Regions from separate parts of the Photobacterium sp. TY1-4 genome, predicted to be linked through region 1. Evidence: riboswitches for the same ligand, from Rfam matches in the RefSeq annotation. Region 1 holds a riboswitch; each other region holds the start of a gene.
What was found. Region 1 has a riboswitch for lysine ahead of NH461_RS04870 (Na+/H+ antiporter NhaC family protein). Riboswitches for the same ligand answer to the same signal wherever they lie in the genome.
Positions count from the first base shown of each region.

Region 2: it holds a riboswitch for lysine, as region 1 does, so the genes downstream of both, lysC (lysine-sensitive aspartokinase 3) here and NH461_RS04870 (Na+/H+ antiporter NhaC family protein) in region 1, are expected to answer to the same signal.
Region 3: it holds a riboswitch for lysine, as region 1 does, so the genes downstream of both, dapA (4-hydroxy-tetrahydrodipicolinate synthase) here and NH461_RS04870 (Na+/H+ antiporter NhaC family protein) in region 1, are expected to answer to the same signal.

Region 1 is NZ_CP099734.1:986,513-989,868, reverse strand. It holds gene NH461_RS04870 (Na+/H+ antiporter NhaC family protein) at 1-1,126, opposite strand, end outside; lysine riboswitch at 1,225-1,408, opposite strand; gene NH461_RS04865 (H-NS family nucleoid-associated regulatory protein) at 1,778-2,173, shown strand; gene NH461_RS04860 (lytic transglycosylase domain-containing protein) at 2,396-3,356, opposite strand, start outside.
Region 2 is NZ_CP099734.1:313,070-316,425, forward strand. It holds gene lysC (lysine-sensitive aspartokinase 3) at 100-1,470, opposite strand; lysine riboswitch at 1,583-1,762, opposite strand; gene NH461_RS01555 (pyridoxal-phosphate-dependent aminotransferase family protein) at 2,000-3,118, shown strand; gene NH461_RS01560 (PglL family O-oligosaccharyltransferase) at 3,279-3,356, opposite strand, start outside.
Region 3 is NZ_CP099734.1:1,394,125-1,397,480, reverse strand. It holds gene NH461_RS06640 (biotin/lipoate A/B protein ligase family protein) at 1-336, shown strand, start outside; gene NH461_RS06635 (AzlC family ABC transporter permease) at 584-1,315, shown strand; gene NH461_RS06630 (AzlD family protein) at 1,312-1,620, shown strand; lysine riboswitch at 1,733-1,902, shown strand; gene dapA (4-hydroxy-tetrahydrodipicolinate synthase) at 1,979-2,998, shown strand; gene NH461_RS06620 (succinylglutamate desuccinylase/aspartoacylase family protein) at 3,028-3,356, shown strand, end outside.

The DNA of each region.
Region 1 (3,356 bases):
CCGTCGCCATGTCACTGATCACGCTACCGATGCTCCAGGCGAACAGCAGGATCAGAATCGCCCCGAACATTGACTTGGCACCAATCCACATTGTCTGCGCAACATCACCCACCGCCAGGCGCTGGCGGAATACCGGCACCAGCGAGGCCATCAGGCCGACAATCCCGCCGTACACCAGTGACGTGCCGACATCGGTGTTCTCAAACGCGCCCAGGATATTGAACGCCTGGCCATCGGCCGACAGGGTCTGGTAGCCGGTGAAAATCATAAAGAAGAAGGTTGCCAGGATCAGCATCACAATCGGCATCACCAGATCGCCGACACGGCCGTGTTCGCTCTCTTCAATGTCCAGCTCGTCATTCAGATCACGAGCCATGCTGTCATCATCACCTTCGTCAAAGCCATGGCCGCGACAGGCTTGCAACTCATGCTTTTTCATCGCACCGATGTCCAGCTGGAACCAGGCCACTACAAACACCATCAGCAGCGCGAAAACGGCATAAAAGTTCATCGGCGCCAGTTGCACAAATGCACTCAGCGGCGAATAAGCTGTCACACCATGCGATACCAGAATGCCGCCAATCAGCGTAATGATATAAGCGCCCCAGCTCGATGCCGGCATCAGGACACACATCGGTGCCGCAGTGGAATCCAGGATATACGCCAGTTTGGCACGGGAAACATAGAAACGATCGGTCACCGGACGGGAGATCGAACCAACGGCCAGGCTATTAAAGTAGTCATCGACAAAAATGAAGACGCCCAGAAAAGCCGCAAGCAATTTTGCGCCCCGTTTGCTCTTGATCTTGGTTTGCGCCCATTCAGCGAAGGCACGGGTACCGCCGGACAAGGTCAGCAATGCCGTCATCATCCCCAGCAGCACCAGGAAAGCGACAATGCTCATGTTCCAGCTATTGATCGCCCCGTCATCAATAAACAGGCCTTTGGCAGTGGTGCCGATATAGCCCGCAGTCGCCGCGACGGAAAAATCCGTCAGCAACAAAGCGCCCAGCAGCACACCAAAACCTAATGAAACGAGTACACGACGTGTCAGAATCGCCAGGCCCAACGCGACCAATGGCGGCAACAACGAAAGAGAGGAATGTGAAAAATCGATGATATTCATGATCTCTATGACAACCGAACTTGGTTGGAGATCTACTGCTGAACACGGCACGTTGCCGTGAGAGAAGAGCATTAGAAAAGGACGAGCCTTATTCCGGACCCCACAGTAGCGCTCCATAGTTAATGTAATTATATACTATGGCAGTGTTGCCCCTATTCGGTGACAACCCCAGCAAACCGGTTTGATAAGCCTGGTTTACTTCGGCATTGGCTCCTTTTGCTGGCTCTCGTCGGAATCACCCTCCAACCAGCTACTTTTAGACAATGCGCCTCTACCCTTAGTCAAGGAATGGTCAATTCTACGCACTCAGCGTGTATTTGCAACAAGTTAAAATGAAAAAATTAACAACATTAGTGAATAATTTTGCCGCATCGTGCAATAATTAATCAAAAAATCAATCATGGCCAAGAAACAGAATATGAAACACGTGGCAATAAAATAACCTGACTGCCACCTGAATATTCCGACCATGGGATGAAGATCTTCATCCCGATTTATTAAAAATGAGGATCAGAAAAGCGAAATAAGGAAATTGAATTCAAGGCTCAATATTTTGTTTGGCATCAGGTGATTAAAAGTATTATTATTGCAATTATAGTTTTTTGACTGCTATTATTATTAAAAATAGTTGATGCCAACAGGAAAATTAAAATGTCTGATGCAATGAAAGCACTATTGAACCTGCGCAGCCTGCGTGCACTTTCTCGTGAATATACACTGGAGCAACTTCAAGAAGCACTGGAAAAGCTGCAAACAGTTGTGACTGAGCGTGAAGAATCAGAAGCTGAAGAGCTGGCAAAAGAAAAAGAGCGTCAGGATAAACTGAACCAATACCGTGAAATGCTGATGGCTGATGGTATCGATCCAGAAGAACTGCTGGCCACGCTGAGCAAAGCACCAAAAACAAAGCGTGCTGCGCGCCCGGCCAAATACAAGTTTATCGACGAAAACGGTGAAGAGAAAACATGGACCGGCCAAGGTCGTACGCCTTCTGCGCTGAAAAAAGCCCTGGACGAAGGTAAATCTCTGGAAGATTTTGAAATCTAATTTTCCATAATCGCTATCGTAAAAAAAGCCTGGTGTGAACCAGGCTTTTTTGTATTCATTCTTCCAGCAGTGGGAAAGGGTCGCCGACGGCAGATAACACCCGAATGGCTTCACCTCGCCATCCGCCTAAAAGTAAATAACCCGACTTTCACTCGGTTTATTCAGTCGTTCTCAATCACAATAAAAGCCAGACATTGACATCCAGCTTTTATTTCTCGGGGCTTATCGAATCTGATCCGCCAAATGGCTTACCGCCAATGCGAAATAGTGTGAACGATTCCACTTCAGCAAGGTCTGGTAGTTGTTATAAACCAAATATGCTCTACCCTTATTATCATCTGGTTGAATAAGCCATGCCTGAATATCAACACGGGGTAAGGCTTGGCCATTCAAGCGGCGAACACCCAGACGCTGCCATTCTGCCAGTGAACGCCCTTTCGACTTCTCAACCCCGAATAAGTCAGCATCGAGACTGCTCGGTAGTTGCACTTGCCGGCCCCAGGTATATTGATCATCCCATCCCGACTGATGCAGATAGTTCGCTGCAGAGGCGAAAACATCCGCTTCCGTTTCCCAGATATCAATACGACCGTCTTTATTCCCGTCAACCGCAAAGGATAAAAAGGACGTCGGCATAAACTGGGGCTGCCCCATCGCACCGGCCCAGGAACCTTTCATTTTTTTCGGCGTAATATGACCGGCATCCAATATTTCTAAAGCAGCCATCACCTGATTGCGAAAAAATGCTTCCCGCCGGCCTTCATACGCCAAGGTTGATAAAGCTTCAATCACATTATAATTGCCCATCAACCGGCCAAAATTACTTTCAACCCCCCACAGCGCCACAATAAAGCGAGGCTGAACCCCCAACTGGCGCCCGACGCGATCCAACACCGCTTGATGTTGACGATAAAGTTCATTGGCCTGCGCAATTTTCCAGGCCGGTACCGCGCGAGGCAGATACTCATCCAGTGTCAGTTTACGTTCCGGCTGGTTTTTATCCGCCACGACGGCCCGCTCAATAAACTGAATACCTTCAAAAGCAGAGTTGATAATCGACTCTGAAATTCCTTTTTCCCGGGCTTCGACTTTCAACCCACTCACATATTCATCAAATCCGACATCTGCCGCCGACGTTGACGTCGACAGACCTAATCCCAAGGCCACCAGGGCCGATATCAAT
Region 2 (3,356 bases), 670 kb from region 1:
GGGTCGGCTTCGGCTCATCAATGAAAGCACCATCATGAAGGGCGCCGATTGGCGCCCTTGCTGTTTCTGGTGTGAGCGTTGTGGCTTAAGCTTCCAGGCTTAGGCTTCCAGGATCTGGCGGTGCAACGACTGGACTACCGATTTGGCATCCTGCTCCTGAACCAGGAAGCAGAGGTTATGCGGGCTGGCGCCATAGCAAATCATGCGCAGGTTGTAGTCATCCAGCGAGCCGAAAATTTCCTTGGCGGAGCCCTTGGTCCGGCTCATCCGGTTACCAATCAGGGCCACCAGGCACAGACCCTGCTCAACCTCGACCCGGCACAGTTGGCTGAGCGCTGCCACGGCGGCTTCCGGGAGTTGCGGTGCGCCGCCGGCGGTGTCAGTTTTATCCAGGGTCAGGGAAACGCTGACTTCGGAGGTCGTAATGAGATCGACCGAGACTTTGTGCTCGGCCAGGATCCGGAACACCTCCGCCAGGAAACCGTAGGCATGGAACATGTTCAGGCTGGTCAGGGTCACCATGGTCTGGTTGCAACGTAGGGCAAGGGCCCGGAACAGCGGCGCATCACTGACCTGATCACGGATCCAGGTCCCGCCTTGCTCCGGCGCACGGGATGATCCGATAAACACCGGGATCTGCTGGCGGATCGCCGGGACCAGCGTGGACGGGTGCAGGATCTTGGCTCCGAAGTTAGCCATCTCGGACGCTTCACTGAAACTGATCTCCCGGATGGGTTTCGCTGCGGCGGTGATCCGGGGATCGGTGGTATACATGCCCGGTACATCGGTCCAGATTTCCAGCGTCGTTGCACGGATCGCTTCGGCAACCAACGCCGCGCTGTAGTCACTGCCGCCCCGGCCCAGAGTGGTGGTATTCCCGTCTGGATCGGCGCCGATAAAGCCCTGGCTGACCACGACCTGCTGGGCCAGCAACGGCTCCAGATGGGTTGTGGCCAGTGCACGAATGTCATCCGGTTGTGGGATCGCTTTGCCGAACTGATTGTCGGTGCGCAGGATGTCACGGATATCGACACGCACCGCGTTTACGCCCAGCTCGCAGAGGATCTGGGTAAACAGGTGGGTCGACAGGAGCTCGCCATTGGCAACCAGCTGATCGGTCAGCTGGGCACTCGGCTGGGTTGCAGCCTGCGCGGCCAGTGTTGCGATGCTGTCGAGATGGTCATTGAGCGCCGGCGTGATAAGTTCCGGCGATACTAGCTCGTTCAGGACGGCGTAGTGAATATCTTTCAGTTGGGTCAGTAATTGCTGGCGTCGGTCCGCGTCCCGGACCCCGCCGGCCAGTTCAACCAACAGGTTGGTGACGCCGGAGCAGGCGCTGATCAGGGCCACCCGGGCTGCCGGGTTATGTTTGATGATCATGGCACTGCGGTGCATGGCGGTAAAATCGGCAACACTGGTGCCGCCGAATTTGGCGACGGTCAGGGTGGCGGCGTTATCAACAGGGCTCAAAGCAAGTCTCCCAATATCAGTAATGGTGATGAAGATAGGGATTGACTCGGGAGGTTAGTTCCCGACATCCAATTGTCAGGAGAGCAAATCGGTGAGACGGATAGTTCGCGCTACAACCAGAAGCTCCCCACCTTTCACGACGAAAGGTGACAGCCAGAAGGATTCAGCCTTACTGGCCGATACTGTGGTTCCCCAACCCGGCAGTATCTCGGCGTTACTCCCCCTTGCCAGGATGCCTTGGGGTGGGGCCCCGCAAACCTGGTTACCTGGGTAACGCTCCTCTTCTGTTTTTTCCTGCTGACACTTTGGTCATCAGGGTGAACAAAAAACGTTCTTCATTGAAGCGGATTTACCAGGGGCTTGTCAATGGGCGGATGAAAAATTATGCGGGGAAAATGCAAGGGTGGTCGTTCTAGGGCGCAGGGTTGCGTCCGGGGGCAATTCCCTGAATACTGGACTATTCCCTGAAGCGTTACCGGTGTCGGTGGCCGCTCAGAGAATCATGAACGCTTACCCAGGAGATATAATAATGACAATCGGTAGTTTTTACCCACCACAACGTACCCTGATGGGCCCGGGCCCGTCAGATATCTACCCGCAAGTGTTGCAGGCGCTGAGTCGTCCGACCGTCGGCCACTTAGATCCGTTGTTTATCGGCATGATGGATGAGCTGAAACAGTTGCTGCAGTATGCCTTCCAGACCCAGAACCCGTTCACTATTGCCGTGTCTGCGCCGGGCAGCGCCGGCATGGAAGCGTGTTTCGTGAACCTGGTCGAGCCGGGCGATAAGGTGATCGTCTGCCGCAACGGCGTGTTTGGCGACCGGATGCGGGAAAATGTCGAGCGCTGCGGCGGAGAGGCGGTGATGGTTGAGAACACCTGGGGAGATCCGGTCGATCCGCAGTTGGTCGCCCAGGCGTTGGACGCCAACCCGGATGCAAAAATCGTTGCTTTTGTCCATGCTGAAACCTCGACCGGTGCCCTGACCGATGCCGAAGCGATTGCCAAACTGGCCCGCCAGCACGATTGCCTGACCATTGTCGATGCCGTCACCTCACTGGGCGGCGTCCCGTTGCTGGTGGACGAGTGGCAACTGGATGCGGTGTATTCAGGCAGCCAGAAGTGTTTGTCCTGTGTGCCGGGCCTGTCGCCGCTGACCTTCTCGCCGCGAGCGGTGGAGAAAATTCAGCAGCGCCAAAGCAAGGTTCAGAGCTGGTTCCTCGATCAAAGCCTGGTGCTGGGATACTGGAGCGGTGAAGGCAAACGCAGCTATCACCATACTGCGCCGGTAAACAGCCTGTACGCCCTGCATGAAGCGCTGGTGTTGCTGAAAAATGAAGGACTGGAAAATGCGTGGCAGCGTCATCAGGATACACACTGGGAGCTGCGTGACGGGCTGGAGAAACTCGGGATTGAATTTGTGGTCAATGAAGCGTACCGCTTGCCGCAGCTCAATGCGGTGTACATCCCGGACGGTGTCGATGATGCGCAGGTGCGTCAGACCCTGCTGGAGCGTTACAACCTGGAAATTGGTGCCGGACTGGGCGCCTTGGCCGGGAAGGCGTGGCGGATTGGCCTGATGGGATATGCCGCCCGTAGTGAAAATGTAGCGCTGTGCCTGAAGGCGCTGGAGACGACGCTGAAGTAAGTCAGCTCGGCATCAACCGGAGGCCCGGCACGTGTGCTGGGGGCAGGATCAACAACGGCTACCTCGGTAGCCGTTGTTTCGTGTTTTGTGGCGTTTACTTGGTCTGCGGCGGACAAGCGTTAGTGCACAGGCGTCCGCTTGCCCGGTTCCGGTGTGCTCGCTATTGCGGGATGGTAGACGGCAGGTTCGGCGTCACTCCCTGGCTGAGTGAGGGTAGGTTACCCTCAAAGAGGGGGGT
Region 3 (3,356 bases), 410 kb from region 1:
TCGTATTGCGATGGAGAATACAATCTCAATATCGATGGTAAAAAAGTGGTGGGGACCGCGCAGCGCGTATTGCTGAAAAAAGGCGGCGGTCAGGTTGTCCTTTCGCAAGCCTGTATTTTGCTTGAGGGCAAGATGGATGAAATCGTCAAACCGGTGCAACTGTGCAATCAGATTTGCAACCACGACGCACGAATCCTGGCGAGCGTACATACTCCGCTGTTTGAACACCTGCAATCCCGACCTGCCGTGGACGCGCTGTTCCAACAGTTGACCAGTGCCTTCTTGCAATCCTCTTCCCTGCCCCAAGCCGGATCGCGTCCTGAAAAATTGGCCTAATCACTCCCTGTCCGGCTGTCCTTATCGCCGGGCAGAGATATTCCCGAGCAAATGTTATGAATATGTTGAATATCCATATCAGGCATGGCACTCTTCCCGGTACAGTCTAATTGTATAATAAATCAATCATGGCGCTACGCATGAGCCTCATGACCGAGGCAAGCGGCGACGCTCTGCCAGCCCGAACGATTGTGGTATCCCCTTGGATTGACATTGACTCAAATCACTTCACGTTGAAAAGATAATCATGCAAACCGACACACAACAGGATTTAATCCCGGAGACTCGCCTCCACGAGTTCACCTACACAGATGTCTGGAACGGCTTTACGCAATTGGTCCCCCTCTCCTTTTTCGTCATCGTTTTCGGGATCGCATTCGGGGTGGCTTCGGCGCAAACCGGGCTGGACAACATTTCAACCATGCTGATGAGTGCCCTGGTATTCGCCGGCGCATCTCAGTTCGCAACCTTGGATCTATGGGGAGCCGACGTGCCCATCATTCCGGTGATAGTCACCGTCTTTGCCATTAATGCACGGCATCTGCTCATGGGGGCAACACTCTACCCGTGGTTGCGTGAATTGCCACCAGCGAAACGCTACGGGGTGATGCTGCTGGCATCGGATGCGAACTGGGCCATGTCGATGCAGGCTTTCAGCCGCAAAGAGCCCGGTCTGGGCCTGCTGATCGGCGGCGGGCTTGCATTGTGGTCATTCTGGATAATCGGCACCTGGCTTGGGCTGTATTTCGGCAATGCCATTTCTGATCCGGTCAGCCTCGGGCTGGATATGGTGATGGGCTGTTTTTTGCTGTCCATGATTGGCGTGGGCCCGAAGAACCTGCGCGTGTTTGCTATTTGGGCTGCCGCTGCCGGGTCATCTCTGCTGGCCTATTGGTATTTACCTGAGAACAGCCATGTCGTTGTCGGTGCGATTGCCGGGGGAACGCTGGGCGCATTTTGGACGGAGAAAAAGTCATGAGCATTGAAACCAGCTTTAGCGGTACCTTATTGATTATCCTGATCATGGCACTGGTGACCCTCGCCACGCGCTGGGGCGGGGTGTTTATCATGTCGTTCATTCCGATTGGCTACCGGGTACAGCAGTTTATTACCGCAATGTCCGGCTCGGTGCTGGTTGCCTTATTGGCGCCTTTGGCCGTCGAGGGCGATCTGGGCGCCCGTCTGGCGCTACTCTCAACCGCCGTCGTGATGTTTATCTGGCAGAAACCCCTCCCGGCGATCACCGCAGGGATCATCGCCGCGGCACTCACCCGGCAGTTTTGAGGACTTTGACGGCGAGTGGTGAAATAAAATGAGCTAAAGCCGCATAAAAAATCATGACGGAGATTGACATCCCGTCACCATTGATGATTGAATCAAATCATTCCCTCTCATAGGGATCAGAAGAGGCGCGTTAACCAGGTAGTCTGTCGGAGGTATCCAAATACCGCTGAACACAGATCAGGGGGCTTAACGCCGAGGTAAGTTTGTATTTGGAAGCAAGCTTATCGGTCACTGGGGCTGAATCCCCAGGGCTGTCACCGCTGGTGGAGAGCTTCTGGTGTTTGTGCTTTTTTGCCCTCAAGAATGGCTCACAGCCATCGGCTTTCTTCGCAATGCCAAGCTCTCTAAACGGATAACAATGACATTCGGATTAGAGATGCCAATTCACAATTCATGCCCTACAACAGAACATCTGGTATCGCCGCAAGCCACGTCACTCAACCAGACAACGCTATGGACGGCTTTGATCACCCCTTTTCACGACGATGAGTCGGTTGACTTTGAGACACTGACCCAACTGGCCACCGAACAAGACGCCGTCGGTAACGGGATCCTGCTGCTTGGCAGTACCGGGGAAGCACTGGCGATGACACCGACCGAGCAGCAAGCGGTGGTTCGTCATGTATGTGCGCTGGAGCTGTCCGCGCCGCTGATGGTCGGCGTCGGCGGTTTCCAGCTTCAGCAGCAACTGCAATGGCTGACCTTCTTAGCCGATTATCCGATTGATGCCCTGCTGCTCCCGGTCCCTTTGTATGCAAAACCCGGCGCAGCCAGCCAGCAAAAATGGTTCGAAGCCCTGCTGGATGCCAGCCGCTGGCCTTGCATGATTTATAATGTGCCCTCACGAACTGGTGCCGCTCTGGATGCGCAAACTCTGGGCGCAATTTCCGCCCATCCGAATGCCTGGGCGGTCAAGGAAGCCAGTGGCAGCGTGGAGGTGTTCACCCGTTATACGCAAGCCGCCCCGACGCTGCAGTTTTTCTGTGGTGACGATGCGCTGTTTGTTGATTTTGCTGCAGCAGGGGCCTGTGGTCTGGTGTCCGTGGCGGGGAATGCCTGGCCGGAAGCAACCGCCCTGTACGTTCGCCAAACTCTGAGCCAGACGGCATCCAGCGTTCAACAAGTACCAAGCTTTCAGCAGGAGCCAAATTTTCAACAGGAACCAAGCTTTAAACAACTGTGGCAAAGCGCGGGCAACAGCCTGTTTTGCGCGGCGAACCCAATCGCGGTCAAAGCCCTGATGCAGCACCAGGGGCGTCTGCGCCACGCCGGGCTGCGTCCACCGCTGTATATGGACGAATTACCGGAACTGACGCCGGTTCTCAATGCCAATCACGACATTAATCAGTGGATGCACAGCTGCCAGGATCAATCATAATGACGACTTCGCCCGATAACGAGTTCCTTATGATCACAACCACAACTGTTAAAGTCGGTGAGCAACCCACCGGCAATCCGATGGAAGTCCCGGTCATCCATATTCAGGGCCAGGGCAATGGTCCGCGTGTTTATATCCAGGCCAATATCCATGGTGCGGAAGTTCAGGGCAATGCGGTCATTTACCAATTGCTGAATCTGTTTCGTCAACATCCCCCGCTCGGGGATGTGGTGATGGTGCCGCAGGCGAACCCGCTGGGCATCAATCAAAAAAGCGGGGAGTTTACACTGGGTCGTTTCGATCCCGTGACCGGTGTGAACTGGAACCGCCAATATCATTTTGACAGCAGTGTGCTGGA